Regions from separate parts of the Streptosporangium sp. NPDC002607 genome, predicted to be linked through region 1. Evidence: riboswitches for the same ligand, from Rfam matches in the RefSeq annotation. Region 1 holds a riboswitch; the other holds the start of a gene.
What was found. A riboswitch is a leader RNA that binds a small molecule or an ion and turns the genes downstream of it on or off. The one in region 1 is predicted to bind cobalamin.
Positions count from the first base shown of each region.

Region 2: another riboswitch for cobalamin. It lies ahead of ACWD3H_RS00210 ((2Fe-2S)-binding protein); the one in region 1 lies ahead of ACWD3H_RS13285 (CbtB domain-containing protein).

Region 1 covers NZ_JBSFWD010000009.1:80,422-88,130, forward strand. The annotation lists gene cobN (cobaltochelatase subunit CobN) at 1-337, shown strand, start outside; gene ACWD3H_RS13265 (cobyrinate a,c-diamide synthase) at 521-1,867, opposite strand; gene cobO (cob(I)yrinic acid a,c-diamide adenosyltransferase) at 1,861-2,463, opposite strand; gene ACWD3H_RS13275 (VWA domain-containing protein) at 2,465-4,588, opposite strand; gene ACWD3H_RS13280 (CbtA family protein) at 4,638-5,363, opposite strand; gene ACWD3H_RS13285 (CbtB domain-containing protein) at 5,374-5,562, opposite strand; adenosylcobalamin (AdoCbl) riboswitch at 5,566-5,712, opposite strand; gene ACWD3H_RS13290 (leucine-rich repeat domain-containing protein) at 5,953-6,885, opposite strand; gene cobF (precorrin-6A synthase (deacetylating)) at 7,159-7,709, opposite strand, start outside.
Region 2 covers NZ_JBSFWD010000001.1:38,126-45,834, forward strand. The annotation lists gene ACWD3H_RS00175 (CoA transferase) at 1-511, shown strand, start outside; gene ACWD3H_RS00180 (alpha/beta fold hydrolase) at 538-1,461, shown strand; gene ACWD3H_RS00185 (hypothetical protein) at 1,461-1,787, shown strand; gene ACWD3H_RS00190 (hypothetical protein) at 1,877-2,566, opposite strand; gene ACWD3H_RS00195 (NUDIX hydrolase family protein) at 2,906-3,442, shown strand; gene ACWD3H_RS00200 (hypothetical protein) at 3,677-3,919, shown strand; gene ACWD3H_RS00205 (leucine-rich repeat domain-containing protein) at 4,068-5,006, opposite strand; cobalamin riboswitch at 5,245-5,422, shown strand; gene ACWD3H_RS00210 ((2Fe-2S)-binding protein) at 5,461-6,240, shown strand; gene ACWD3H_RS00215 (SAM-dependent methyltransferase) at 6,286-7,104, opposite strand; gene ACWD3H_RS00220 (hypothetical protein) at 7,233-7,472, opposite strand.

The DNA.
Region 1 (7,709 bases):
CGCCCGGGTGGTCAACCCCAACTGGCTGGCGGCGATGCGCAGGCACGGGTACAAGGGCGCGTTCGAGCTGGCCGCCACCGTGGACTACCTGTTCGGCTACGACGCCACGACGGGCGTGCTGGCCGACTGGATGTACGACAGGCTGGCCGCCACCTACGTCCTGGACCCGGAGAACCGGGCGTTCATGGCCGCGTCGAACCCATGGGCGCTGCACGGCATCGCCGAACGGCTCCTTGAGGCGGCCGACAGGAAGATGTGGGAGCACCCCGACCCCGAGATCATGACGGCCCTGCGGGAGGCGTACCTCACCATCGAGGGCGACCTGGAGGACCGCTGACCCGCCCCCCGGGGTGAGTGTGGTTCAACCGATACCGCCGGACTTGGAGCCATCGGACCGGTGCGGGCGGAGATGTACGCGCGTGATGTGACCACCTTTGTGCAGGATGCCGCCGGGCTCGGAGTCATCGGACCGGTGCGGGGCCCTGAGGTGAAGGCGGTTCGATCCCGGAGTGAGGGCGGTTCAGCCGATGGCCGCGACCAGGCGTTCGGCCAGCTCGGGGCTGCCTGCCCAGTGCAGGTGCAGGTAGGACGCGGCCAACAGGGGCTCGGCGAAGCCGTCGGCCGCGCCCCTCCAGCGGAACAGCGGCGGCGTCGCGTGCCCGGGATCGGTGGCCGTGCGGTGGAACTCGTGGCCCCGGTAGCGCTCGCCCTCGCGGGTGAGCACGGACTTGGCGGTCGCCACGGCGTCGCGGTAGCCCAGCGTGAGCCTGCCGGTCATCGTCGCGGTGATGTCGAGCCTTCCGCACATGGGATGGCCGTCCAGCTCGCGCGCCAGGTAGAGCAGCCCGGCGCACTCGGCGACGATCGGGCCGTCGAAGGCGGCCACCCGGCGGCGGAGCGGCTCGTTGGCGGACAGCTCCGCCGCGTACATCTCGGGGAAGCCGCCGCCGATGACGACCGCCCCGGCGTTCTCGGGGAGGCACTCGTCCCTGAGCGGGTCGAAGGTCGCCACCTCGGCCCCCGCCGCCGCGAGCAGCTCGACCTGCTCGGCGTACCCGAAGGTGAACGCCGCCCCGCCCGCCACGGCCACGACCGGCCGCCCACCGGACGCGGACGCGGTCACGGTCACAGACGGGGACGGGGGCAGGGCCGGAGTCCAGGGATGCGCGGGCAGCGGCGACGCCGAGCGCGCCAGGGCCACCAGTCCTTCGAGGTCGCAGGAGTCGGCGACCAGGGCGCCCATCCGCTCCACCGCCGCCACCGCGTCCCCGCTGCGCTCGGCCGCCGGGATCAGCCCGAGATGGCGGGAAGGGGTCGCCACCCCGTCCACCCGCGGGATCACGCCCAGTACGGAGATGCCGCTCTCGTCCAGCGCGGCGCGGCAGATCTCCTCGTGCCGCGGCGAGCCGACCCGGTTGAGGATCACCCCGGCCAGCCGGACCCGGGTGTCGAAGGAGGCGAAGCCCTGCACGAGCGCGGCCACGGACCTGCCCTGCCGCGCGGCGTCCACCACGAGGACCACCGGCGCGCCGATCAGCCGGGCGACGTGCGCGGTGGAGGCGAAGTCCCCGCTCCCGGCACCGTCGTACAGGCCCATGACCCCCTCGACCACGGCGATGTCCGCGTCCCGCGCACCGTGCAGGAAGAGCGGCGCGACCCGGTCCTCACCGGTCAGCCAGGGGTCGAGGTTGCGGCCGGGGCGCCCGGTGGCGAGCGCGTGGTAGCCGGGGTCGATGTAGTCGGGTCCCACCTTGTGCGGGGAGACCCGCAGACCCCGCGCGCGCAGCGCCGCCATCAGACCGGTCGCGACGGTGGTCTTCCCGCTGCCCGAGGACGGCGCGGCGATCACCAGTCGCGGCACTACCATTCGATGCCCCTCTGGCCCTTCTGCCCGGCGTCCATCGGGTGCCTGACCTTCCCCATCTCGGTCACCAGGTCGGCGACCTCGACCAGCCTCGGGTCGGCGTCCCTGCCGGTGATCACGACATGCTGGTTGCCCGGCCGCGCGACCAGGGTGGCGACCACGTCGTCCACGTCCAGCCAGCCCCATTTCAGGGGGTAGGTGAACTCGTCGAGGACGTAGAAGCGGTAGGTCTCCGCGGCCAGGTCACGCCTGATCTGCTCCCAGCCCTCGCGGGCGTCGGCGGCGTGGTCCTCCTCGCTGCCCGGCCGCTGGATCCACGACCAGCCCTCGCCCATCTTGTGCCAGGTCACGCTGCCGCCCTCGGCGGACTCACCGAGCACCACGAGCGCCCGTTCCTCGCCGATGCGCCACTTGGCCGACTTGACGAACTGGAACACCCCGACCGGCCAGCCCTGGTTCCACGCGCGCAGCGCCATCCCGAAGGCGGCGGTGGACTTCCCCTTGCCCGGCCCGGTGTGCACGATCAGCAGCGGCCGGTTGCGGCGCTGGCGCGTGGTGAGCCCGTCCTCGGGCACCGTGTCCGGCTTGCCCTGCGGCATCTCAGACCGCCTTCCGGTAGTCGGTCCGGTAGTCACGGACGAGCCCGCCGAGCCCGCCGCCCGCCGCGAGCGCGTCGAGCCGTACCGCGGGCGCGCCCAGCCTGGCCGCGAGGTCGAGGGCCAGGGCGAGCCGCACCGGACCGCTCTCGCAGTCGACCACGACCCCCGCCGTACCGGCGAGCAGCGCGGCGGGGGCCGCCACGTCGGACCCCGAGGTGGCCCGGCCGTCGGTGACCACCACGAGCAGCGGCCTTCTGGCGGGGTCGCGCAGCCGCTCCACCCTGAGCACCTCGGCGGCCCGGCGTAGCCCGGCCGCCAGCGGGGTGCGACCGCCGGTCGGCAGCTCCCGCAGCCGCGCCGCGCCGACCTCGACCGAGGAGGTCGGAGGCAGCACCAGGTCCGCCGTGGATCCCCTGAAGGTGATCAGCCCGACCTTGTCCCGCCGCTGGTAGGCGTCGAGCAGCAGGCTGAGCACGGCCGCCTTGACCTCGCGCATGCGCTGCCGGGCCGCCATGGAACCGCTCGCGTCCACCACGAAGAGCACGAGGTTGCCCTCCTTGCCCTCGCGGACGGCCTCGCGCAGGTCGGTGTCACGTACCAGCAGGCCGGGGCCACTGCGGCCGCGCTCGCGCTGGTACGGCGCGGCGGCGCGGAGCGTCGCCGACAGGTGCGGCCGCTGGAGCCGCCCGGTGGGAACCCGTGATCCGGTGGTCCGCCCGTTGGGGGTACGGGCCCGCGACCGCCGACCCGAGGCGCCGTCGCCCAGTCCGGGGACCTGGAAGGGGCGCACCCGGTACGGTTCGGCGGCGGCGATCACCCGCTCGGCGGAGGGACGGTCCGGCGAGGCGCCGGTCCCGTCGAAGGCGCCCGGGACATCGGCGGCGCCGGTCCCGGAACCACCGTCGTGCGAACCACCGTCGTGCGAACCACCGTCGTGCGAACCACCGCCGTCCGTGCCGCCGTGCGGGCCCGCACCGGAACCATCACGCGCGGGACCTTCCGCGGAGCCGGTCTCGGGACCGTCCCCGGAGTTCACCGGGCCGTCCGAACCACCCGAATCGCCCGGACCGCCGGAGGTGCTCGGCCCTCCATCCGGGTCGTCCGGCTCGTCGCCACCGTGCTCCGCCAGGAGGTCGTCGAGGCGTGACTCGTCAAGGCCCGGCGCGTCGAAGGGGTCTCGGCGGCGGCGGTGCGGCAGCGAGAGACGGGCCGCCTCACGCACGTCCTCGGCCGTGACCTCGGCGCCGCCGCGCCAGGCCGCGTGCGCGATGGCCGCGTTGGCCGTGACCAGATCGGCCCGGAGCCCGTCCACCTCGAAGGCGGCGCACACCCCCGCGATCTGGCGCAGCCGGGCGTCCGGCAGCACGACCTGCCTGACCCGCTCCCTGGCCTCGGCGATCCGCCGCGCCAGGGCCGCCTCCTGTCCCGCCCACCCGGCGGCGAAGGAGGCGGGATCGGCGTCGAAGGCCAGCCGGCGCCGTACCACCTCGGCCCGCTCGTCCGGATTCCTGGACGCCCGCACCTCGACGGTCAGCCCGAAACGGTCCAGGAGCTGTGGCCGCAGCTCGCCCTCCTCCGGGTTCATCGTGCCGACCAGCAGGAACCGCGCCGCGTGCCGTACCGAGACCGACTCTCGCTCGACGAAGCAGGTGCCGAGCGCGGCGGCGTCGAGCAGCAGGTCCACGAGATGGTCGTGGAGCAGGTTGACCTCGTCGACGTAGAGGACACCTCGATGTGCGGCGGCGAGCAGGCCCGGCTCGAACGCCCTGACCCCCTCGGTGAGCGCGCGCTCGATGTCAAGCGCGCCGACCAGCCGGTCCTCCGACGCGCCGACGGGCAGCTCCACCAGCGCGGCCGGACGCTCCTGCCCGCTCTCGCCCGCGTCGTGCGGGCCGTCGGGGCAGCCCGGATCCGGCTCGGCCGGGTCGCAGGAGAAGCGGCAGGCGGCGATCACCTTGACCGCGGGGAGTTGTGCGGCGAGCGCGCGGACGATCGTGGACTTGGCGGTCCCCTTCTCCCCCCGGACCAGCACACCGCCCACCCGTGGGGAGACCGCGTTGAGTATCAGCGCGAGCTTGAGGTCGTCGAGACCGACGACGGCACTGAACGGATAGGCACCGATCACGAGGTTTCTTTCTGCGAGATCCTGCTGACGTGTCCGACCCGCCGAACGTTCAGTTCGGGGCCGCCGTGAGCGCGTCGCGGCGGACCGCGCGCTGGACGGCGATGCCGTACAGGACACCGATGGCCGACCAGAGCACGAGTTGCGTGCCGAGGGAGGACAGCCGGAAGTCCCACAGCAGCTGGGCGGGGAAGCCGTCGGGCACCTCGTTGACCGCCGGCAGCACGAACAGGGTGACGATGACGGGGACCAGGAAGCCGGCCGCGCCGGCGAGCCAGGGCCTGGCCGGCACCTTACGGGCGCAGGCCACTCCCACCGCCACGGACAGCAGGCCGATGGCGACCAGGACCAGGTACAGCGTGGTCCGGCTGCCGATGGTGTCCGGGTCACCGACGGCGGGCGGGTTGGCCGGGTACTTGACGAACGGCACCAGCACGATCGCGACGAACGCCGTGGCGGCCATCGTCGCGGCCAGCACCACGTCGGAGCGGGGACCGATCCGGCCGCGCAGCCCGGCGAAGACGAGGGAGAAGATACCCCCCACGGACATGCCGTACAGGGCCAGGGCGAGGAAGAGCCCGGCCTGCTGGCCGGACCGGCTGACCAGTGCCTCCTCCCCGTGGGAGTGCCCGACCTCGGTCTGGGCGTGGGCGGCGGCCTCTTCGAGCGCGATGGCCTGGTCGATGTTCGGCTCGCCCAGCAGGTAGGCGAACACGGCGGCGATCAGCCCGGCGACCAGCCCGACGAGCAGGCCACGGAGCAACAGGGTACGGATCACGGCGCGCGGTCTAGTGGCAGGGAACGCCGAGCAGGTGGCGCCCGTCGTGCATGAGTTCGTGCAGATAGTCGCCCGCCTGCGACACCACCCCCTGGTCGAAGGTGACCAGGTAGGCCACCAGCAGGAGCAGCGGAACCGCCACGAGCCAGCGGGCCAGGTGGGAGAGGGGAACGGGCTGAGAAACGGACAGCTCACGCATGAGTAGCCTCCTTGGGGATGACGCGTCCCGACAGATGAGGACGCGGCGGCCAAGTAACCTGGCTCCCGGAACTCACGTTCCGGATACAGTGGCGCGACCGCACCGGCTTCTCACCGGACTTCCCTCGGACCACCGCGAAATCGTCCGCAATGTAACTCTTTTTGTGGTGGGCCGTCAACAGAAGGTGATTCGTCGCGGCGCGGCGCCTACGCCTCCGCCCGTCGACCCGGCCACCGCGCCCACTCCCAGCTCCGGGACGAAGCGGAGCGGCCGGCGTAATCCGAATGACCCCGTAGGGGCCGCGTAGCGGTTGGACCGGTGGTCGAAGCGGCGGGGAGTTCCGCGAGCACGCGTTCGAGAGATGATCGTGAGGTTGCCAGGACGGGCTCGTTAACAGTCGAGGCCGTCCAGGAGCTTGCGCCATCGCGATGAGGTCTGGGCGCGATGGCGCAGGGAGTCCGGGACCGTGGGCGGCGGATGGTTGCCGTCAAGCCAGAGCGTGGTGAGGTTGGTGAGGTCGCCCAGTGATTCGGGAAGGCGGGTCAACTGGTTATAGCCCAGTTTAAGGGTGGTGAGGTTGGTGAGGCCGCCCAGCGATTCGGGGAGCTGGGTCAACTCGTTGAAGTTCAGGTCGAGGGTGGTGAGGTTGGTAAGGCCGCCCAGCCACTCAGGGATCTCAGTCAACTCGTTGCGACTCAGATCGAGGGTGGTGAGGGTGGTGAGGCCGCCCAGTGATTCGGGAAGGCGGGTCAACCGGTTGTTGCTCAGGTAGAGGGTGGTGAGGTCGGCGAGGTCGCCCAGTGATTCGGGGAGCTGGGTCAACTCGTTATAGCCCAGGTTAAGGGCGGTGAGGGTGGTGAGGCCGCTCAGCCACTCAGGGATCTCAATCAACTTGTTGCCGCTCAGCCAGAGGGTGGTGAGGCCGCCCAGCGATTCGGAAAGGCGGGTCAACTCGTTGCGGCTCAGGTCGAGGGTGCTGAGATTGGTGAGGCCGCCCAGCCACTCAGGGAGGCGGGTCAACTCGTTGTCGCTCAGGTCGAGGGTGGTGAGATTGGTGAGGCCGCCCAGCGATTCGGGAAGGCGGGTCAACCGGTTGTCGCTCAGGTCGAGGGTGGTGAGATTGGTGAGGTCGCCCAGCCACTCAGGGATCTCAGTCAACTTGTTGGATTTCAGGCGCAGCTTGTTCAGGTGGGTTAGTTCACGCAGTTGCTCAGGCACCACCTTCAGGAATAGGAAATCCAGTTTGAGTGTGTCCGATGCGTTTCGTCGGCACTTGTTGATCCGCAACACGGCGGCCCTTGGGAGCTTCGTATCCCCCGTCACGTCTCTCCTTTCCGCGATCATCGGCGTGACCAGGCTCGGTCGCACTGGTCCCCGAACGGGCGCCGGACCCGGCGGCCGATGATCATGCTAGGCGACGACGCTGGAGGCTGACTTGTGGATCATTGGTATCTCCGACAGATGATTTCCGTGGCGTAGTACGTGGGTGTACGTGAGCTTGATGTCCTGGGCCGCCTGGATGCCTGCATCTGGTCGGATGGCACGGCGCCTCCTGAGTGAAGCGCGGCGGCCTTTGGAGGCCGCCGCGACAGGTGCTCAGCGAGAGACCCTGCGGAGCAGGTAGGTGTCCATGATCCAGCCCTTGCGTGCCCGTGCCTCGGCACGCAGCTCGCGGATGCGGTCGGCGACCTCGGGCACCGGTCCGGCGACCAGGATCTCGTCGGGGGTGCCGAGGTAGGCGCCCCAGTAGATGTCGAAGTCGGCGCCCAGATCGGCGAAGGCGCAGTGCGCGTCCAGCATGACGACGACGTCGTCGGCCGAGGGCCCCTCCTCGGCGAGACGTCTGCCGGTGGTGACGTGCACCGGCCGGGCGACCCGGGTCAGGCTGACCCGATGCCGGGCGGTGAGTGCGGACACGCTGCTGACACCGGGAATCACCTCGTGCTCGAACCGGACCGAGCCCCGCTGGTGAATCTCCTCGACGATGGCCAGGGTGCTGTCGTACAGGCCCGGATCGCCCCACACCAGGAAAGCACCCGTCTGCCCCTCGGCGAGCTCGTCACGGATGAACCGCTCGCAGATGTCGGCGCGGCGCGAGCGCCAGTCCTCGACCGCGGGCGCGTAGTCGGGAGTGGTCCGGTCACGTT
Region 2 (7,709 bases), on a different contig from region 1:
CTACCGCTGTGCCGGGGACGACGAGTGGGTGGCCCTGGCCCTGCTCGACGACGACGCCTGGCCCGCGCTCGCGCGGCTTCTGGGCCGGGACGATCTGGCCGGCCGCGCCGACCTCGCCCACGAGCCGGGCCGGCGGGCGTCGGCCGACGAACTGGACGAGGCGATCGGCTCGTGGAGCGCGCGCGTCGACGTGGGCGACGCGGTGGACCGGCTCCGGGCGGCCGGTGTCGCCGCCGCGCGGGTGAGCCCCGCCGCCGACCTGCTGACCGACGCGCAACTCACCGCCCGCGGGTTCTGGGAGCCGGTGACACATCCGACCGCCGGAGAGTTCCTGACCGCCGGGCTGCCGTTCCGCCTCGCCAGTGTCGGCGAGCCGTGGTTCCACACTCCGGCGCCCCTGCTGGGCCAGCACAACGAGGAGATCCTCACCGGCATCCTCGGGATGGACTCCGACGAGATCCGGGTCCTGGCCGAGGAGAAGGTGATCGGTACCCGGCCGGCGGGCCTGTGAGGCGGCCCTCGGTACGCACGTTGCGGATGCACTCCTTCGCGAGCGAGTTCGAGCGGCTCACCGCGCTCACCTCGGCCGCCGGAGTCGCCCCCGCCGACGTGGTGCTCCCCGCCGAGGGTCTGGTGCGGGCCGACGACGGGGTGCGGCTGCACTACCTGGAGTGGCCAGGCCCGGCCACCGAGCCGCTGCTGCTCTTCCTGCACGGCGGCGGGTTGCACGCGCACTCCTTCGACAGTGTCGGACCGCTGCTTCGGCGACTCGGGCGCTGTGTCGCACTCGACCTGCGCGGGCACGGGGAGAGCGACTGGGCGGGGCCCGGCGGTTACGGCACCGACGCCATCGCCGCGGACCTCGACACGGTGACCGCGAGCTTCGGCGCCCGGCGGGTCGTCCTGATCGGGCACTCGATGGGCGGCATGGCGGCCCTGATCTGGGCCGCCCGGCGCCCGGCGATGCTGGCCGGGCTGGTCGTGGTCGACGTCGGCCCCGACATCGATGCCGCCTCGGGCCGGTCCGTCAACGAGCTGATCTCCCGGCGCCCGTTCTTCGCCGACCTCGACGAGGCCGACGCCTTCCTCTCCGGCGTGCTGCCGCGTACCCGGGAGGCGGCCACCTCAGGGGTGGCCCAGAACCTGACCTGGACCGACGACGGCCTGCTCACCTGGAAGCACGACACGGCACAGTTCCAACCGGAGATGGGCAGGATCGCCTCTCCGGACGAACTGCGACAGGCCGCCGCGCGGATCACCTGCCCCACCCTGGTGCTGCGCGGCGAACGCAGCCGGGTGTTCAGCGACGAAGGGGCGGCGGAACTCGCCGCGCTCATCCCCGGAGCCCGCTGGGAACGGATTCCCGACGCCGGGCACACCATCCAGACCAGCAACCCCCGCGGCCTCGCCGACGCGGTGACCCGTTTCCTACGCGATCAAGATGATGAAGGAGCCGAGTGATGGCGATCAGTCTCTGCATTCCGCCGCGGCAGGGGGAGCTGTGCGCGCCCGTCCGGTTCGACCTGACCGGCGAGCACACCTTCCTCGAACTGACCTCGCGGCACCGCGTGACGAAGGTCGAGCAGGACGAGGTGAAGGGCAGCGTCGCGGTCTGGGTCGACATCACCGACCCCGAGACCTCCCGGCCCGTCCACGTCCGGTTCAGCGTGCTCCCGCTGGGCGGCGAGGTCTCCCCGCGCAGCCGGCTGCTCGGGGAGATCGAGCGTGACGGCGAGCGGCTCGGTGTCTACGGGACGTACCTGGGGGTGGTCTCGGAGGAGAACTGACCGTCCGCCGCTCGCGGGAACGCACCGCCGCCACCGACCGCCTCGGCGAGATCGGTGGCTCCGGCATGCCCGCAGGCGTCTCCGCCGCGTCACTCGTCGGGCAGGTCCTCCGGTGGCGCGTCGTGCTGGCGCAGGCGGCGCCGGAGCAGGCCCTTCGGGCGGGTGACCTTCAGCTCCGGATGGTCGGGGTCGTAGTCGGCGATGCGATCGCGCAGCTGGCGCACGTTGCCGTACTCGAAGTGGGCGGCGCGCAGCAGGTAGTCGCCGATCGCGGTCCCGTACTGGACACGCTCCTCCTCGTCGAGGCCGAGCTCGTGGCTGCGCCTCTTGCCCCAGACGAGGTCCTTGATCTGCTCCTCCAGCTGCTCCAGCCGGTCATCGAGGATCTTGACGAGCTCGTAGGGCTCGGTGAACCTGCCGAGGTAGACCCGGAGCAGCGCGGGGTTCTTCAGCATCACCGGCTCGTCGACCGGCGGGCTTGAGACCCACTGCCGGAGCACTTCCTCACCGCGCTCCGTGGTCTGGTACAGGGTGCTCCGCCTGACCCTGCCGATCGTCACCTCGCGCTCGGTCACCAGCCCCAGGTCCCCCAGTCTCCGCAGCTCCCGGCGGATGTGGCTGATGGCGGGGGACCAGTAGAACCAGCGCAGCGTGTAGTCGCACCGGACCTTGATCTCGGCGGCGGACAGCTCCTCGTCGAGGACCGACAGGACGCCCAGAACCGTGTAGGCGGTGGCGGGGAGCGGTGCACCGATCTCTACCTCGGGCTCGTCGTCCACGGGCTCAAGTCTAGTGGCGGGCGCGGCGCCGACGGCACGTCCCCGGACTCTGTGCGGTGCGGCTCCCCGGAGGTGTTCACCTCAGATGCCCGCCCTGCCGACGACTCCACGACCGGCCTGCCACGGGCGGGACCGAACGGTTCCCGACCGGCCGGGAGCGTGATCGGACCCCGTCGGCCCTGAGCACACCGTCCGTCCTGAGCGCGCTCGCGTACGGCGGCAGGCCGTGCACGGGCTCCCGAGCGCGCACCCGCCGATCGACGTACACCGGCCGTGACTTTCGGCAGGTCGCCCGGGGCGAAACGCGTTTCCGAGCCGACCGCGAAGTACGATCGATCAATGACCGAAATGACCGAAACCACGCCCGGCTGGCTCTCTCCCGAAGAGCTGGAGTCGACCCGCGCGCGAATGCCGATCCTCTACGTCGACGCCGTGCCGGTGCGAGTCGACGAGGCCGGAGTGGTCACGCATGTCGGCCTGCTGCTGCGCATCGGAGCGGACGGGACGGTCAGCCGCGCCCTCGTCTCCGGCCGGGTGCTGCACCACGAGCGGGTCCGCGACGCGCTCATCCGCCATCTGGAGAAGGACCTCGGCCCGACGGCACTGCCCAACATCCCCGCCTCTCCGCAGCCGTTCACCATCGCCGAGTACTTCCCGACGCAGGGCGTCACGCCCTACCACGACCCCCGGCAGCACGCGGTCTCCCTCGCCTACGTCGTCCCGGTCGCGGGTGACTGCCGCCCCCGGCAGGACGCCCTCGACCTTGTCTGGTTCACTCCCGAGGAGGCCTCGTCACCGCTGGTGCAGCAGGAGATGCTCGGCGGGCAGGGCACCCTCCTGAAGCAGGCCCTCGCCTACGTCGGCCGCCTTTCCTGACCTTCCGACGCTGGAAATCCCCGCCGGCGCGAGGAGAGCGGGCTGCTGTGCCCTCGTGGGACCAGGTCCGCCGACGCCCGCCCCGGCGGTGTTGTCGCGGTGCGGACCGCGCCGCCCGGACGGCGTTCTGGTACAGCATGCGCTGGTCCCAAGCCGATTGCAGCCGCCTCCAAGACGTCTCCAAGGCGATCGAGAGATCGTCGATCACTCTCAACGACGGAAGGAGGACCTCTCATGAACAGAAAGCACAAGGCCATCGCGGTCATCGCGATGTTCTTCGCACTCGGCGGTGCGCAGGCGCTCACCGCCGGTTCCGCCTTCGCCATGCCCCCCGTGTGCAACCCCATACATGACTGTGGCGAACCTGGACAGCACACCGGAGGCGGAGGTGGCACCCCAGTGCCGCCTCCCCCGCCGCCCCCGCCCCCGCCGCCGCCGCCGCCGCCGCCGCCGAGCACACCGGGTACTCCCCGCTGAGGTCCGCCGCCCGTCTCGGGCCCATCTTCAGATCCGCTGTACCCGTGAGTTGACGCGCCTTCGACCTTTGGCAATGGGTTCTCATTGCGAAGATCGATAGGAGGTTCATGGGATGCCGCCCCGACCCGGGCGGCATCCTCCTCGAAGCTCAGCGGGTGCGGCTGGCCAGGAAGCGGCGCCATTCCGGACGGGTTCGCGCGAGTGCTCGCAGCGAGGCCGGAACCTGGGGCCTGGGGTCGTTGCGGTCCAGGCGCAGTTCGGTGAGCGCGGTCAGCTCACCCAGCCACTCCGGCAGCTCGGCCAGCCGGTTTCCCTGCAGACCGAGCTTGGTCAGGGAGGTGAGAGCCCGCATCGACTCGGGAAGAGCGGTCAGCTTGTTACTGCTCAGGCTGAGGGACCTGAGGGCGGTGAGCCTGCCGATCGACTCCGGCAGCTCGGTCAGCCCGGTGTTCCACAGGCCGAGAGAGGTGAGGGCGGTGAGGTTCCCGATCGACTCCGGCAGGCCGGTCAGCGGGACGCTTCCCATATCGAGACGCTCCAGAGCGGTCAGCTCGCCCAGCCACGGAGAGAGGTCGGCGGGCCGGCTGTATGCCAGGTCCAACCAGGTGAGGGTGGTGAGGCGGGCCATCGACGCCGGGAAGCAGGCCGGCCCGGCGTACCACATGTGGAGCCTGGCGAGCCGGGTGAGGTCGCCGATCCACTCGGGCACCTCCTCCAGGTCATGGAGGTTGCTCAGGTGGAGTTCCGTGAGGCCGGTGAGCTCGCGCATCGAGTCGGGGAGGCGGCACAGTCCGGTCACCGAGACATCGAGGCGGACCAGTCCGGTCAGCTCGCCGATCCACTCGGGCAGGGCGGTCAGCGTACGGTTGCCCCCGAGGTAGAGCTCGGTCAGCGCGGGCAGGTCGGTCAGGAACCGGGGAAGCTCGGTCAACCAGTTGGACCTCAGGCGCAGCACCCGCAGGCCGGGAAGCTCGGCCACCTCCTCGGGCACCTGGGCCAACCCGAGACCCGACAGGTCCAACGTGTCAGATCCCTCGCGCAGGTACGTGTTCATCCGCCGCCGAGCGGTCCGAAGCACGGAATCCACTGCTGCCACCCTGATTCTCTCCTTGCCGTCAACAAGATGTGATCGGCGATCACGGTAGCGATGAGGACTTGCGACCCGGTTGTGGATCATTGAACTTGTCTCGTCCTCGGGGCGCGGGGCCGCTGGTCACAGCATGATCGCGAGTTGGGCAAGGTATCGCCGGTACGCGGTGAAAAGCGCGTCGCCGGAAGCGGTGGCTTCCTTGGGCAAGCCCTCCCACCGCGAATCACGCGGGCCGTGCGACCATGACAGCGAAGGTGACGGCGGAACGAGGAAGCCGGTGTGAACCCGGCGCGGTCCCGCCACTGTGATCGGCGAGCGGACCCCGATATCGCCACTGCCCGGGTACGGGTGGGAAGGCCGGGCGAGCTTGGACCCGAGAGCCAGGAGACTCACGCCGTCGCCTCCTCAGCGAAATTGGGGCGGAACTCCCCAAGAGAGGAAGGCGGTTGCCATGCCGTGCGACTCACGCGCCGGTGCTCCGCCCGGACTGCTGCCCGCCGCCCCGGCCGTGGTCGCCGGCGCGGTCGCCGACGTCCGCTCCATCGGCGGCTACTTCGGGATCGAGACAGGCGAGGCCGAGGCCGGATGGCGGCCGTTCACCGATCTGTGGACGGATCCGGGCGTCCTGGAGGCGAGAATCCACGACATGGCCGGACGGCTGGACACCACCGAGCACCGGGTGGCCGCCTCGATCCTGTTCCAGGGCCTGGCCGCCCGCCTGTGGTCACCGTCCATCGGCGCCGTGGTCGCGCACGACCTGCTCATCGACCTGGCCCCCGATCACCTGTACTGGCGGCCGGCCCCCGACCCGCTGCCGCTGCGAGCCACCCGGCTGTCCGGCTGGGGCGTCCGCGACCCCGCGCGGATCGCCGAACCGGTCTACCGCGGCATCATGGCCGAGATGCTGGAACCGCTCGCGGAGGCGGTCCGGCGGATCGTGAAGATCGCGCCGGGGCTGTTGTGGGGCAATGCGGCCTCCGCACTGGCCGGAACCATCGGCGCCTTCATCCACCGACGGCCCGACCTCAGCACGAAGGCCGTGCGGCTGGGCCGCGAACTGCTGGACCGGGATCTCCTGCGCGGCACCGGCGAACTGACCGAGCCCGTACCCGGCCGTCCCTTCTTCGTCCGTCGCAGTTGCTGCCTGTACTACCGCCTGCCCGGCGGCGGCATGTGCGGTGACTGCGTCCTGTTGCCGGCCCGCCGGCCACAAACCCGCCGCCCTGGCTGACGCTCTTCACTTCGCGCCTTCCCAGTCCAGTTCGCCTGGAGACGGTCAGCTACGTCCGACGACGCCGAGAATGCCCGGCTTGGTGAAGTCGACGGTGATCTTCTCTCCGTACTCGTCGTACTCGGAGCGCCACGCCTCGACCGGGACGATCCCCGGCTCCAGCAGCTCCATTCCACTCAGCAGCTCGGCCAGCTGTTCCGGGCCGCGCGAGGTGAGCGCCCCCGCGCTGGTCGAGCGGTAGACCTGCTGCCCGGCCTCGTGCACCTCGGCGCTGACGTTGGCCTCGAAGGCGTGCGTGACGATCAGATGGCTACCCGGGGCCAGCCGTTCGCGGATCGTGGTGATGATGTGGGCGACCAGGGCGTCGTCGGGAATGAAGTGCAGCATCGAGATCAGCAGCACCGCGACGGGCTGGGTGAAGTCGATGGCGCTCTCGATCTGCGGGTCCCTCAGGAGCTTCTCGGGTTCCCGCATGTCGCCCTGGATGACAGAGGTGAGGTGGTTGTCCTCCAGGAGCGCACGGCCGTGCACCAGGACGATGGGGTCGTTGTCGACATAGACCACCCGGGTGTCGGGCGTGATGCGATGGGCGACCTGGTGCACGTTGTCCTGCGTCGGCAGTCCCGACCCGATGTCGAGGAACTGCCGCACGCCCTGGCGCACGAGCAGCTCGACGACTCGCGAGAGGAACGCCCGGTTCGCCCGGGTCATCTCGCGGATACCGGGCACCACCCGCATGAACTGTTCCGCGGCCGCCCGGTCGGAGGCGAAGTTGTCCTTGCCTCCGAGGTAGTAGTCGTACATTCGAGCGACACTTGGGGTGTTCGGGTCGATACCCGCTGGAACAGCCTCTTGCTCGGACATGCCCTCACCCTTCTTCGCCTCCGGAGAGGATATGGGGAATCCGCAAGATAATGGATCTTTGCCGACAAACCATGTGCGACCACCTGCCAGGGCGAGCACGACCCCCGCACGCTCCGGAGTCCTGGGGCCTACCTGTGCAGCGAACTGGAGCTGTTCTCGGTGCTCCGGTAGCTCTGGTGACCGGGCACCCAGGTCCAGGTCTCCGTGCGGTCACCGTTCCTGACCGTCAGCGTGCCCGAGGGCTCGTAGTCCTCCGACAAGGGTGACCAGGGCGGCAGGGGTTCAGGATCGGCGTACGCGACCGGCGCGGTGAGCGCCACCGCCGAGGCGGCGAGAACGGCGGTGATGAGATAACGGACAATGAACATTTTCTCCCCCAGAAGGTACAAACGGTACGGCGGGGATATTTCCTCATAAAAGGCAAAGAGAACCACGCCGATGATCAAGACTCTGACCGATTCGCATTCGGCACGGCCGCCCGCTCCGGGACCGCTTATCCCGGCGAGAACCGGCGGGTGTCCGCCGAGAGCCTGATCGTCGACGGCGGGCATCCGGTCATCCAGGTATCCCACCGGATTCCACTCAGGGCCCGGCTGCACTGGACC